DNA from 3 places in the Mariniluteicoccus flavus genome. Region 1 is predicted to be linked to each of the others. Evidence: predicted binding sites of a transcription regulator. Region 1 holds the regulator's gene; each other region holds the start of a gene.
What was found. Region 1 encodes HrcA, which represses chaperone genes, less so after heat shock. Its sites were predicted from a motif close to TTGGCACTCGNNNNNNNCGAGTGCCAA; they were not measured.
Positions count from the first base shown of each region.

Region 2: a site for HrcA is predicted at 2,234-2,260, ahead of groL (chaperonin GroEL). Genes of this name have one in related genera too.
Region 3: a site for HrcA is predicted at 1,498-1,524, ahead of groES (co-chaperone GroES). Genes of this name have one in related genera too.

Region 1 covers NZ_BAAHBN010000002.1:228,358-233,265, forward strand. The annotation lists gene ACYVAG_RS05085 (MBL fold metallo-hydrolase) at 19-903, opposite strand; gene hrcA (heat-inducible transcriptional repressor HrcA) at 1,011-2,027, shown strand; gene dnaJ (molecular chaperone DnaJ) at 2,039-3,205, shown strand; gene ACYVAG_RS05100 (16S rRNA (uracil(1498)-N(3))-methyltransferase) at 3,218-3,958, shown strand; partial or broken gene tgt (tRNA guanosine(34) transglycosylase Tgt) at 3,996-4,908, shown strand, end outside.
Region 2 covers NZ_BAAHBN010000009.1:53,299-58,206, reverse strand. The annotation lists gene ACYVAG_RS13845 (hypothetical protein) at 1-228, opposite strand, end outside; gene ACYVAG_RS13840 (hypothetical protein) at 295-879, opposite strand; gene ACYVAG_RS13835 (hypothetical protein) at 876-1,754, opposite strand; gene ACYVAG_RS13830 (hypothetical protein) at 1,770-2,207, opposite strand; gene groL (chaperonin GroEL) at 2,406-4,031, shown strand; gene ACYVAG_RS13820 (ArgE/DapE family deacylase) at 4,105-4,908, shown strand, end outside.
Region 3 covers NZ_BAAHBN010000001.1:639,863-644,770, reverse strand. The annotation lists gene ACYVAG_RS03200 (class I SAM-dependent methyltransferase) at 1-390, shown strand, start outside; gene ACYVAG_RS03195 (NAD(P)-dependent alcohol dehydrogenase) at 423-1,454, shown strand; gene groES (co-chaperone GroES) at 1,647-1,943, shown strand; gene groL (chaperonin GroEL) at 1,983-3,587, shown strand; gene mptB (polyprenol phosphomannose-dependent alpha 1,6 mannosyltransferase MptB) at 3,756-4,908, shown strand, end outside.

The DNA.
Region 1 (4,908 bases):
GTTCGCGGTCGCCCGGGCTCAGTCGCCCAGGTCGGCCATCGTGATGGGCAGGCGCGTGCGTACGCCCAGCGCGTTCATCTCCCCGTACGCGGTCGCGACCCCCGGCGCGATGTTGGCCCACGGGAAGGGCCACTCGCCCTCCTCGCCCGCGCGCTCGAGCGGTACGCCGGACTGGACCATCCGCTCGGCCTCGTAGGGGATCCCGGCCAGCGCACCCATCTGGTTCACGAGGTCGTCGCGGCCGCCCACGCGCCCGTGGCCGGGGACGACGACGGTGTCGGCGTCGACGAACCCCATGGCCATGTTCAACACCTCGGGCCAGCCCTTCGGCGACGACTCGTCGGAGAACCACGGCGCCTCGGGGTCGCCCACCAGCTCGACGAGGTCGCCGGTGAACAGCACGTTCACCCCGGGCACCAGGGCGAGCACGTCGCCGTCGGTGTGGGCACGGCCGAGGTGCAGCGCCTCCACGCGTACGCCGCCGAGGTCGATCGCGGTGACGAGGGAGAAGGGCTGGGAGGGCACCGCGAGGTCGTCGCGCGTCAGGCCGAGGCGGTCGAGGTCGTCGGCCACCACGGGCGCGGCCACGCGCTCCGCCAGCGACTCGTGCCCCCACGTGTCGAGGTCGGCGAAGGCCTGCAGGCCGAACCAGTGGTCGCGGTGGCCGTGGGTCACCAGCGCACCGGCGAGGGGGAGGTCGGTGACCTGGGCGATCGACGCGCGCACTGCGCGGCCCTGTGCCGGCGTCGAGCCGGTGTCGATGAGCAGGCAGCGCTCGGTGCCGACGACCAGGCCGAGGTTGACGGTGTCGGGTTCGGCGACCAGCACGTGGACGCCGGCGGCGACCTGCCGCCAGGCCCCGAGCTCCTCGCGCATTTCGTGGTTTCCGGTGGTCGCATCCATAGCCGCTAGACTGGCACTCGCTCTGGGAGAGTGCCAACCCGGGGCGCGACCACGCTGGCACACACAGGACCACGGACGACCGCACGACGCACGGCGAGGAGGGGACGATGCTCGACGACCGCAAGCTCGATGTGCTCCGCGCCATCGTCACCGACTATGTCTCCTCGCGCGAGCCCGTCGGCTCGAAAGCCCTGGTCGACCGCCACAACCTCGGCGTCTCGCCGGCGACGGTGCGCAACGACATGGCCGTGCTCGAGGACGAGGGCTACATCACCCAGCCCCACACCTCGGCGGGGCGCATCCCGACCGACAAGGGCTATCGCCTGTTCGTCGACCGGCTGGCGGCCGTCAAGCCGCTGAGCGCGCCGGAGCGCAAGGCGATCCAGACGTTCATGTCGGGCGCCCTCGACCTCGACGACGTCGTGACGAGGACCGTGCGGCTGCTGGCGCAGATCACCCAGCAGGTCGCGATCGTGCAATATCCGATCCTGTCGAACACGACGGTGCGTCACGTCGAGTTGGTCTCGCTCAGCTCCGACCGGGTGCTGCTGATCATGATCAACTCGGCGGGCCGGGTCGAGCAGCGCTCCATCGAGCTGCCGGTCCACACCGAGGACGCGCTCGCCGCGCTGAAGAACCAGCTCAACGAGGCCGTGGCCGGCAAGACGACGGCCCAGGCCGCGGCCGACGTGGCGATGCTGAGCAGCCGCACGCGTACCGACGACCAGGCGATGACCCAGGTCTGCATCGCCGCGCTGCTCGAGATGCTCGGCACCGGCACGTCGACGCGCGTGGTCGTCGGCGGCGTGCCCAACCTGACGCGCTTCGGCGACGAGTTCGAGCTCACGGTCAAGCCGGTCCTCGAGGCGCTCGAGGAGCAGGTCGTGCTGCTCAAGCTGCTCGGCGAGGCGGCGACCGCCGATGACGTCACCGTGCGCATCGGCCACGAGAACACCGTGTCGGGGCTCCAGACCACCTCGGTGGTCACGGCCGCGTACGGCAGCCCCGACGACGTCTGGGCGGGGCTCGGCATCATGGGCCCCACCCGCATGGACTATCCCTCCACCATGGCCAACGTACGCGCGGTCGCGCGCTACGTCGGCCGGTTCCTCAACGAAGGATGACGACCCAGCACATGATCGATTACTACGAGACCCTCGGGGTGTCTCGCGACGCCACGCCGGAGCAGCTGAAGAAGGCCTACCGGCGCATGGCGATGCAATACCACCCCGATGTCGCCACCGAGGAGGGCGCGGCCGACAAGTTCAAGGCCGTGCAGGAGGCGTACGACGTCTTGTCGGACCCGAACAAGCGCGCGATCTATGACCGCGGCGGCGACCCCTCGGGGCGCGGCGGCGGATTCGGCGGCGGCGGCTTCGAGGGCTTCGGCGCCCAGGGCTTCGACTTCACCAACCTCGTCGACGCGATGTTCGGCGGCGGTGGGGGAGCGCGCGGGCCGCGGTCGCGCGTACGCCGGGGCCAGGACGCCATGGTGCGCCTGCGCCTCGACCTCCACGAGGCGGCGTTCGGCACGACGAAGCACGTGCGCGTCGACACCGCCGTGCTGTGCCCCAAGTGCAGCGGCACCGGCGCGCAGGAGGGCTCGAAGCCCCAGACCTGCGGCACGTGCCAGGGCCGCGGCGACGTCGTGAGCGTCCAGCGGTCGTTCCTCGGCGACATCCGCACGTCGCAGCCGTGCCCGGCCTGTCGCGGCTATGGCTCGATCATTCCCCACCCCTGCGTGGAATGCGACGGCGACGGGCGCATCCGCGCCAGCCGCGAGGTGACCGTGAAGGTGCCCGCCGGCGTGAGCGGCAACCACCGCATGCGGCTGGCCCACCAGGGCGAGGTCGGTCCCGGCGGCGGCGACGCGGGCGACCTCTATGTCGAGCTGATGGTCGCGGAACACCCGGTGTTCAAGCGCAATGGCGACGACCTCGAGATGGTCGTGAAGATCCCGATGACAGCCGCGGCGCTGGGGACGACGGTGGAGGTACGCACGCTCGAGGCCGACTGGGAGGGCTCCGAGGAGGAGGACCGTCTGGTCAGCGTCGAGGTGCCGGCCGGCACCCAGTCCGGCACGCGCATCGCCCTCGAGGGACGCGGCATCACCGGCATCGACACCGGCCGCCCGGGCGACCTCGGCATCACATTCCTGGTGCAGACGCCGACGAAGACGACCGAGGAGCAGCGCGAGCTGCTGCGCCGCCTGGCCGAACTGCGCGACGAGACGTCGATCGACGTCCAGGGCCAGAAGCGCGACAAGGGCATGTTCGGTCGCTTCCGCGAAGCCTTCAAGTGATCGGCTGAGGCTGTGACCCGTCCGCTGTTCCTGCTGCCTGATCTGGCATCTCCTCTGCCCACGGTGGGATCGGTCGTGCGCCTCGGCGGCGACGAGGGTCGCCACGCCGCGGTCGTACGCCGGCTCCAGCCGGGCGAGGAGCTGGTGGTGGGTGACGGTTCCGGGCGCGGCGTCGGGGCGCGCGTGGTGGGGGCCGACAAGCAGGGGCTTGATCTCGAGGTGACCGAGGTGTTGCCGGAATCCGTGGCGGGGTTGAGGATCGTGGCCGTCCAGGCGCTGGCCAAGGGCGACCGCAGCGACCTCGCGATCGAGATGTTGACCGAGGTCGGGGTGTCGGAGATCGTGCCCTGGCAGGCATCGCGGTCGATCGTGCGTTGGCAGGGCGAGCGCGGCGAGAAGTCGCTCGGCAAGTGGCGCGCGACCGTGCGCGAGGCGGCGAAGCAGAGCCGGCGGCTGCGTACGCCGGAGGTCTCGGCGCTGGTGTCGACGAAGCAGTTGGCGGCGCGGATGGCGGATGTCGATCTGGTGTTGGTGTTGCACGAGTCGGCTGATCGGTCGCTGGCCGAGGTGGAGGTTCCTGAGGCGGGCGAGGTCATGGTCGTCGTCGGGCCCGAGGGCGGCATCAGCGACGACGAGCTGGCGGCGTTCGCGGCTGCGGGGGCGCGCGCGGTGCTGGTGAGTGACGGGGTGCTGCGCACGTCGACGGCGGGGGCGGTGGCGACGGCCCACCTGCGGCTGCGCTGCCGTTTGTGACGCTGTTGGGGTGGGGCGACGCGTAGGATCGTCCCTCGTGACCAGCTCCGACTTCGGCTTCTCCATCGACTCCCGGCTCGAGGGCCGCCACGGGCGTACGGGGGTGATCTCGACGCCCCACGGGGAGATCCGCACGCCGGCGTTCATCGCGGTCGGCACCAAGGCGACCGTGAAGACCGTGCTGCCGGAGCAGATGCAGGCGGTCGGGGCGCAGGCCGTGCTCGCCAATGCGTACCACCTCTATCTGCAGCCCGGCGCCGACCTGCTCGACGAGGCCGGCGGGCTGGGGGAGTTCATGCGCTGGCCGGGGCCGACGTTCACCGACTCGGGCGGCTTCCAGGTGATGAGCCTCGGGGCGGGGTTCAAGAAGGTGCTGGCGATGGACGTGTCGCGCGTGTCCAACGACGACGTGATCGCCGCCGGCCGCGAGCGGCTGGCGCATGTCGACGACGACGGCGTGACGTTCAAGTCCCACCTCAACGGGTCGGTGCACCGGTTCACGCCCGAGGTGTCGATGCAGGTGCAACACCAGATCGGCGCCGACATCATGTTCGCGTTCGACGAGCTGACGACGCTGATGAACACGCGGGCCTATCAGGAGCAGTCGCTGGAGCGTACGCGGCTGTGGGCCGAGCGTTGCCTCGCCGAGCACCGGCGACTGACGACCGAACGGGCCGGAAAGCCTTACCAGGCGCTGTTCGGCGTCCTGCAGGGCGCGCAATATGAGGACCTGCGCCGCAAGGCCGCGCGTGACCTGGGCGCGATGGAGGTCGACGGTCAGGCGTTCGACGGCTTCGGCATCGGTGGCGCGCTGGAGAAGGAGAACCTCGGCACGATCGTGGGCTGGGTGTGTGACGAGCTGCCGGAGGACCGGCCGCGCCACCTGCTCGGGATCTCCGAGCCGGACGACTTCTTCGCGGCGATCGAGCAGGGCGCCGACACGTTCGACT
Region 2 (4,908 bases), on a different contig from region 1:
CGCGACGGCCTGGGTCACCTTGCCGAGCTCGGAGATGGTGTGCCCATGGGCGAGGTCGCCGATCGACAGGATGGGGCAGACGATCGGGCTGGCGAACAGCCCATACATCTGCCAGTCGCCGATGCCGGTGTCGGACGCCTTGCCGACCAGGCCCTGCGTCGAGCTGTCGACCTGTTCCAGCGCGGCCTGGTGGGTGCGCATCTCGGCGACGGAGAACGACTCGGTCATGAGCTCATCCCTTCACGGTGGAGGAGTGCTTCGGAGCTCCGAGCCTAGGGCGGGCCAAGTCCGATCTCAGGCGATCCGGCGGCCCCGCGGCTCGGAACCTTCCCCTTCCACGGCCCGTGCGGCGTCGCGTCGCGCCGCCGCCCCCAACGCCCGCGACGCCACCCCCGTCACCACGACCGGCACCGCCAGCGCCCCGAGTACGCAGAGCGCCGCCACGCCCTCGCCCGCGCGCCGGTGGTCGCCGGCAACCATCACGACCTCGGTGTCCGGCATGTTCGAGGTCCCGATCGACCACGTGTCCTCATAGGACTCGACGGCCACCCGCCCCGACACCGCCCGCCGCGCCTCCACCACGACCTCGGCCTTGTCACGCATCCCCTTCCGGGCCCGCTTTGACTCCGGCTCCCACGTGACGGTCGCCGGGCACCGCTGCATCAGCCCGAACTGGCTCGCGTCCGCCTGGCACTCGCGCACCACCGCCTCACCGCGGCGCAGCAACGGCGACGACGGCTGCAACCCCAGGAAGTGCCCCGCCGCCACCGCCGCGTACGCCGCGGCCGACAGCGACACCACGCCCAGCACGATCGCCACGATCCGTGCCGTACGCAGCCGCGCGTCCAACCGCGCGTACGCCGCCCCGGGCGAGCTCACAGGCCGAGGCCCCGGCGTACGTCGTCGGGCACGTCGAGCCCGCTGTCACCCAGTTCCTCGGTGAGTCGCCGGCCCGCCTCGGTGCGCGCGGCCGCGTACGTCTCGAGGAAGTCGGCGGCCAGCGCCTCGGCTTCGAGGCGGGTGAAGGCGGCGCGGAAGCGCGTCGACAGCAGCGCGCCGGCCGCGTTCACCGTGATCTCGACGGCCTCGGACCCGGCGGTGCCCTCGACCGACTGCACGAGCCGGGGGAGCGCGGCCGCGTTGGCCTTGAGCCGGTCCATCTCGGCCAGGAACAGCGCCTGCTGGTCTTCGGGTGCACCCACCGACCGATTCCGCGCATAGTCCAGCTCGCGCGCGATGTCGCGGATGTCGACGGACTCGTCGTCGGCGTCCATGCGGTTCAGCAGGTCGTCGAGCAGGTCCTCCTGCTCCTCGAGGGTCATGGGTCGCAGCGGCGACGGGTCGCCGTCGGTCGCGTCGGTCGTGTCCCGCGCGAGCCGGTCGCGCTCCTCGGCGAGGTCGTCCGGCAGGGCGGCCTCGACCCCGGCGGCCGCCGCCTCGTCGCCGAACGCGTGGCGCACGACGTCGGCCGACGACCGGTTGGCCCGCACGGTCGCCTCGGCGACGGTGCGGCGCACCTCCTCGGCGAGCTGGGCCGGGCTGAGCGCGAGGGCCTGGTCGTGGAAGGCGATGCCGACGAGGTGGGCGCCGAGCATGCGTACGGTGCACGCGTCGCCCACGGCCTCGACCGCGGAGGCGGCGAGCGCGTCGTTGGTGCGCCGGGCCCGGGCCTCGAACGCGCGGACGTCGGCGTTCATCTTCGCGAGGATGCGGCGCGGGTCGGGCAGGGGCGGCGGGTTCGGCGGTGTCGTCACGCCCGGCAGCCTAGGTCAGCGGGGGCGCAGCCAGCGGGGCGGACGCGACGCATATCCGCCGCGGGCCAGGTCGGCCGCGCGCTCGAACGGGTTGTGGGCGGCGCGGTCGCCGCCGACGGCGACCGAGGCGATGACCGCGAGTCCATAGAGGGGGAGGAACGGCAGCCCGAGGCAGGCCATCCACTGCCACGCGTGCTCGTCCTCGTGGCGCAGCGCGTCGGGGTGCCAGCGGGCCAGCGCCGCCAGGTCGCCGCGCACCACGACGACGTTGCCGACCGTGAAGGCCCCGGCGTACGGGAAGGGGAGCCGATAGCCCTCGGCGATCAGGAGGCCGCGCGGACCCGGGCGTACGCGGGCCCCGCCCGCTCGCGCCACCAGCAGCCCGAACGGGGTGGCGAGGTTGAGCAGGTTCGCGGCGCGACGCGCGCGGAGCGGGAGGGACAGGTGGGTCACGGGGCCATTCTGGTCGCCCCCAACTGTTTGCACTCGCAGGGGGCGAGTGCTAAAAATGGGGTTAGCACTCCCCAGTGGAGAGTGCCACCGTCAAGTGGGGTGAGGCGCCAGTGCGCCGTCCGTCGCGGGCATCGCCTTGGCGTACGACATGTTGACCACCGGGGCCACAGGCCCCCGAGGGAGGACTCCCGGAACACCATGGCAAAGCTCATCGAATTCAACATCGAGGCCCGCCGCGGGCTCGAGCGTGGCATGAACACGCTCGCCGACGCGGTCAAGGTCACCCTCGGCCCGAAGGGCCGCAACGTCGTGCTCGAGAAGAAGTGGGGCGCCCCCACCATCACCAACGACGGCGTCTCCATCGCCAAGGAGATCGAGCTGGAGGAGCCGTACGAGAAGATCGGCGCCGAGCTCGTCAAGGAGGTCGCCAAGAAGACCGACGACGTCGCGGGTGACGGCACCACCACCGCGACCGTGCTGGCCCAGGCGATGGTGCGCGAGGGCCTGCGCAACGTCACCGCCGGCGCCAACCCGATGGGCCTGAAGAAGGGCATCGAGACCGCCACCAAGGCGATCTCCGACCAGCTCCTCGCGATGGCCACCGACATCGAGACCAAGGAGCAGATCGCCGCCACCGCGTCGATCTCCGCCGCTGACACCACCGTGGGCGAGATCATCGCCGAGGCGATGGAGAAGGTCGGCAAGGAGGGCGTGATCACGGTCGAGGAGTCGAACACGTTCGGCCTCGACCTCGAGCTCACCGAGGGCATGCGGTTCGACAAGGGCTACATCTCGCCCTACTTCGTCACCGACGCCGAGCGCATGGAGACGGTGCTCGACGACCCCTACATCCTGATCGTCAACTCGAAGGTCTCGGGCCTCAAGGACCTCCTGCCGGTGCTTGAGAAGGTGATGCAGTCGGGCAAGCCGCTCGTCGTCATCGCCGAGGACGTCGAGGGTGAGGCGCTGGCCGGCCTGATCGTCAACAAGATCCGCGGCACCTTCAAGTCGGTCGCCGTCAAGGCCCCGGGCTTCGGCGACCGCCGCAAGGCCATGCTGGGCGACATCGCGATCCTCACCGGTGGCCAGGTCATCTCGGAGGAGGTCGGCCTCAAGCTCGACGCCGTCACAGTCGAGCTGCTCGGCCAGGCGCGCTCGGTGCTCGTCACCAAGGACGAGACCACCATCGTCGAGGGCGCGGGCGACTCCGACCAGATCCAGGGTCGCGTCCAGCAGATCCGCAACGAGATCGAGAACAGCGACTCCGACTATGACCGCGAGAAGCTGCAGGAGCGCCTCGCCAAGCTGGCCGGCGGCGTGGCCGTCATCAAGGTCGGCGCGGCCACCGAGGTCGAGCTCAAGGAGCGCAAGCACCGCATCGAGGACGCCGTCCGCAACGCCAAGGCGGCCGTCGAGGAGGGCATCGTCCCCGGCGGCGGTGTCGCGCTGATCCAGGCGGCCAAGAAGGCCGACGTCTCCAGCCTCACCGGTGATGAGGCCGTGGGCGCCCAGATCGTCTTCACCGCGTGCTCCGCGCCGCTGAAGCAGATCGCCATCAACGCCGGCCTCGAGGGCGGCGTCGTGGCGGAGAAGGTCGCCGGTCTCGAGCCGGGCCAGGGCCTCAACGCCGCGACCGGCGAATACGTCGACATGCTGAAGGCCGGCATCATCGACCCGGCCAAGGTGACGCGCTCGGCGCTGCAGAACGCGGCGTCCATCGCGGCCCTGTTCCTCACCACCGAGGCCGTCATCGCCGACAAGCCGGAGAAGACCCCGGCCATGCCGGCCGGCGCCGACGGCGGCATGGGTGGCATGGACTTCTGAGTCCGGCACCACCAGCGAAACCAGGAGGCGGTCCCCGACAGGGGGCCGCCTCTTTTCGCGCTAGCGTGCGGCCATGGAGCTGACCACCGCCGAGCGCCGCGCCGTCGACGCGATCGACCACGAGGGCCTCATCGCGACCCTCGTGGATCTCGTCCGCATCCCCTCGGTGACCGGCACCGACGCCGAGTCCGACATCCAGCACGACCTCGCCGAGCGCCTGCGTCGGCTCGACCTGGACGTCGACGCGTGGAAGATCGACCTCGGCGAGGCCATGGGCGACCCGGGCTTCCCCGGCACCGAGGTGGACCGGAGCGAGGCGTACGGATTGGTGGCGACGGCGGGGGAGGGCGACCCGGCGCTGGTGATGCAGGGCCACGTCGACGTCGTGCCGATCGGCGACCCGGCCAAGTGGGGCGGGGCCGACCCGTTCGCCGCGCGGATCGTCGACGGCGTCCTGCACGGTCGCGGCGCCTGCGACATGAAGGGCGGGCTGGCGGCGATCCTCGCGGCGACGAAGGCGCTTCAGGCCTCGGGGCTCCGGTTCGAGCGGGCGCTCGCCGTGCACTGCGTGGTGAGCGAGGAGGACGGCGGGCTCGGCGCGTTCGCGACGCTGCGCCGCGGACACGGCGGCGAGGCCGCGATCATCCCCGAGGCGACGAGCAACCGAATCGTCACCGCGACGGCCGGCGCGCTCACGTTTCGGCTCGAGGTGCCCGGTCGGGCGGCCCACGGATCGGCCCGGCTGGAGGGTGTGTCGGCGGTGGAGGCGTACTGGCCGCTGCACCTCGCCATGCGCGAGCTCGAGGCGCGGCGCAACCAGGACATCGACCCGCTGTTCGCGGGAAACCCCTTGCCCTATGGCATTTCCGTCGGCCAC
Region 3 (4,908 bases), on a different contig from region 1:
TTCGTCTTCGAACCCGATGGTGCCGTCATCCGGTCCGGCGTCCTCGACCAGGTCGCCGCCGACCTCGGACTGCGCCGCATCGACCCCGGCATCGCCTACCTCACCGGCGATGCGCCGGTCGCCTCCCCGCTCGTCACGACCTTCGCCGTCCGCGAGGTCCTGCCCTACAAGGAGAAGGCGCTGCGGCGCTGGGTCGCCGACCACGGCGTCGGCACCCTCGAGATCAAGAAGCGCGGCATCGACGTCGACCCGGCGGTCCTCCGCAAGCGCCTCAAGCCGGCCGGGTCGAACAGTGCGACCCTGATCCTCACCCCCACCGCCGCCGGGGCCATGGCGATCGTCGCGGAGCGCCTGCGCGAGCCCACCACCGGCTCGCTAGGCTCGGGGTGACCCCAACGACCTCGAGCGAGGGACGGCCCACCGTGAGCGCGATCGACCTGCCGGACACGATGCGCGCCTGCGTGCTCCACGGCGTGCGCGACCTCCGGGTCGACGAGCGCCCCGTGCCCCGGCCGGGGCCCGGCGACGTCCTCGTCAGGGTCGCCTCCGTCGCGGTCAGCATGTCCGATGTCGCCTACTTCACCCACGGCCGCAATCGCGAGCTGACGCTCGACGGCGACCTCGTCCTCGGGCGCGCCGCCTCGGGAACGATCGTCGCCGCCGGGGACCGCGTACCGACCGAACGCGTGGGGGAGCGCGTCGCCCTCGAGCCCACCATCGCGTGCCGCCGGTGCGCGAGCTGTCTGGCGGGGCGCTACAACCTCTGCGAGAAGCTGCGTTTCCTCGCGACGCCGGGCGTCGACGGCGCCCTCGCCGAGTTCGTGGCCCTCCCGGCGGAGTGCGCCCACCCGGTGCCCGATCACCTGAGCGATGACGCCGCCGCCATGGTCGAGCCCATGTCGGTCGCGGTCTCCGCCTGTCGCAAGGCCGAGGTCGGCGCCGGATCATCGCTGCTCATCACCGGCGCCGGCCCCATCGGGCTGATCACCGTTGCGGTGGCCAAGGCCCTCGGCGCCACCCGCATCGTCATCACCGACCTCTCCGACCAGCGCCTGGCCCGCGCCGAAGAACTGGGCGCGACCGTGGCGGTCAACACCTCCGACCCGACGAGCCAGATCCCGGAGCCCGCGTACGACGCCTTCATCGAGTGCTCCGGCTCGCCCGCCGCCATCCGCCGCGGCTTCCCGGCCGTACGCCCGGCCGGCCACGTCGTCCTGGTCGGCATGGGCCCGGAGTCGCTGCCCATGCCCGTACGCCAGCTCCACACCAACGAGCTCGTCGTCACCGGCACGTTCCGGTACGCCAACACGTTCCCCACCGCCATCGCGATGGCCGCCGCCGGCATGGTCGACCTCGACGGCCTGGTGACCAGCCGCTTCGGCCTCGACCAGGTCGAGCAGGCGCTGGCCTCGACGCGCGACCCGGCGACGTTGAAGTCGGTCGTGCGCGTCTGAGGGCTTCGACTCCTTCGTCGCTCAGCTGGCGTGGGAAGTCTGATTGGCACTCGGGTTGCCCGAGTGCCAGCCCCGCGCTAGATTCGGGTTAGCACTCTCCCCGTGAGTGTGCCAACAACCTGGGACGGCACCCGCGACGACGCCCCGGGCCTTGACACCCGTTGACCATCAAGACATTGAAAGGGGTTTGACGTGGCAGTCACGATCAAGCCGCTCGAGGACCGCGTCCTCGTTCAGCCGCTCGAGGCCGAGCAGACCACCGCTTCCGGTCTCGTCATTCCGGACACCGCCAAGGAGAAGCCGCAGGAGGGCAAGGTCCTGTCGATCGGCCCCGGCCGCGTGGACGACTCCGGCAAGCGCATCCCGATGGACGTCGCCGAGGGTGACGTCGTCATCTTCTCGAAGTACGGCGGCACCGAGGTGAAGTACGACGGTCAGGAATATCTCCTCCTGAACGCGCGCGACATCCTCGCCGTCGTCTCCAAGTGACGCTTCGGCCCACTCTGATCACCGAGGAGCACTGACCCTATGCCCAAGATCCTTCAGTTCGACGAGGAGGCGCGTCGCTCACTCGAGCGTGGCGTCGACATCCTCGCCAACACCGTCAAGGTGACGCTCGGCCCCAAGGGCCGCTACGTCGTCCTCGACAAGAAGTGGGGCGCGCCGACCATCACGAACGACGGTGTCACCGTCGCCCGTGAGGTCGAGCTCGACGACCCCTATGAGAACCTCGGCGCCCAGCTCGCCAAGGAAGTCGCCACCAAGACCAACGACGTCGCCGGTGACGGCACGACGACGGCCACGGTGCTGGCCCAGGCCCTGGTCCACGAGGGCCTCCGCGCCGTGGCGTCGGGGGCCAACCCCGTCGGCCTCAAGCGCGGCATCGAGGCGGCCGTCAAGGCCGTCGTGGAGCGCCTGCACGTCAACGCCCGCGACGTCGAGTCGACCGAGGACATGGCCAAGGTCGCCACCATCTCGTCGCGTGACGAGGAGATCGGCACCCTGATCGCCGACGCGTTCGACAAGGTCGGCAAGGACGGCGTCATCACCGTCGACGAGTCGCAGACCTTCGGCACCGAGCTCGAGTTCACCGAGGGCATGCAGTTCGACAAGGGCTACCTGTCGCCCTACATGGTGACCGACACCGAGCGCATGGAGGCCGTGCTCGACAACCCCTACATCCTGATCCACAGCGGCAAGATCTCGTCGATGAACGAGCTCCTGCCCCTGCTGGAGAAGGTCATCGGGGCCAACGGCACCCTGTTCATCGTGGCCGAGGACGTCGAGGGCGAGGCCCTGTCGACCCTGGTCGTGAACAAGATCCGCGGCACGTTCACCTCCGTCGCCGTCAAGGCGCCGGCGTTCGGTGACCGCCGCAAGGCCATGCTCGAGGACATCGCGATCCTCACCGGTGGCCAGGTCGTCGCCGCCGAGGTCGGCCTCAAGCTCGATCAGGTCGGTCTCGAGTCGCTCGGCCGCGCACGTCGCGTGGTCATCGACAAGGACAACACGACCATCGTCGACGGCGCCGGCGAGTCCAGCGAGGTCGAGGGCCGCGTGGCCCAGCTGCGCGCCGAGATCGAGCGCACCGACTCCGACTGGGATCGCGAGAAGCTCCAGGAGCGCGTCGCGAAGCTCGCCGGCGGCGTCTGCGTCATCAAGGTCGGCGCGGCCACCGAGGTGGAGCTCAAGGAGAAGAAGCACCGCATCGAGGACGCCGTCTCGGCCACCCGTGCGGCCATCGAGGAGGGCATCGTCGCCGGCGGCGGCTCCGCCCTCATCCATGCCGCCACGGTGCTCGAGGGTGACCTCGGGCTCGAGGGCGACGAGAAGGCGGGCGTACGCATCGTCGCCAAGTCGGTCGCCGAGCCGCTGCGCTGGATCGCCGAGAACGGCGGCCAGCCGGGCTACGTCATCACCTCGAAGGTCGCCGAGATGGAGCCGGGTCACGGCTACAACGCGAAGACCGACGAATACGTCAACCTCATCGAGGCCGGCGTCATCGACCCGGTGAAGGTGACGCGCTCCGCGCTCGCCAACGCCGCGTCGATCGCCGCCCTCCTGCTCACGACCGAGACCCTGGTCGTCGAGAAGCCCGAGGACGACGACGACGAGGCCGGTCACAAGCACTGACCCACCGGTCGACGAGGGCCCCTTTCCGCTTGGCGGGAAGGGGCCCTCGCGCATTTCCCCAACCCCGGTATCGGTCTGGCTACAGTTGGTCGCCAGTGCGCCCTCGGGAGGGCGCTCTCCCCGGTCGCTTGGCTAGCATGCCCGGGTAGCCCAGAGCGAGAGGATCCCGTGAAGCACACCGCGGACGGCAGCGCGCCGACGCTGTGGCGTACGCCCGGCGTCCTCACGGGCTTCCTCGGCATCCTGGCGATCGCCGTCGCGGTGATGACCCCGGGCTTCGTGCCCAACGCGTCGCTGGACTTCATCGTGCCGGTCCGGTGGCTGCGACGCGTGCTCCGCTACCAGGTCGGACGGGTCCTGATGGCCGTCGGCCTCATCCTGCTGTTCCGGTCCTGGATCGTGCTGCGGCCGGCCCGGGCGGGCGTGGTCAATCACGCCGCCATCCTCGCGCTGTGGTCGGTGCCGTTCCTCCTGGTGCCGCCCGTGTTCTCCAGCGACGCGTTCCTGTACGCAGACCAGGGCTGGATCCTGCATCGCGGGCTCAACCCCTATGAGGTGGGTCTCGCGCAGGCGGGAGGGCCGTTCGCGATCAACGTCCACCCGATCTGGCGCGGCACGACCGCGGTCTATCCACCGCTGGCGCTCGAGGTGCAACACCTCGTCACCTGGGCCACCGGTTTCCAGGGCCTGATCTCCGTCATCGCCATGCGGGTCCCCGCCCTCGTCGGGGTCGCCGTCATCGCCTGGACGGTCCCCCGCATCGCCCGCGAGCTCGGGGTCGACCCCCAGCTCGCGTCGTGGTTCGGCGTGCTCAACCCGCTCCTGCTGCTCCACTTCGTCGGCGGCATGCACAACGACGTCCCCATGGTCGCCCTGGTCGCGCTCGCCGTGTGGCTCACCCTGCGCTTCGGCCGGGTCGGCATGATCCCGGCCGCCGCGCTCGTCGGCGCGGGTGCGGCGTTCAAGCAGCCCGGCATCCTCGCGGCGGTCGCCATCGGCCTGATCCCCATCGGCCCGCGACTGAAGCCCATGCGCCTGGGGCCGCGGGTGGGGCTGATGGCCGCGTACTGCTCCGCCGCCGTCGCCATCGCCGCCGGCACGTTCGCGGCCATCACGGCGGCGACGGGACTCGGCTATGGCTGGATGTCGGCGACCAAGATCCACGAGCTGACCTGGGGGCTGTCGCCCGCCAGCATGATCGAACAGGTCATCGGCCCGCCCGTCCGGTGGATCACCCGCTGGAACCATGGCCTGCTGCCGTTCCTCACCCGGGTCACGACGGTGGTGAGCGTGCTGGTCACCATCGTCCTGGCCTGGCGCT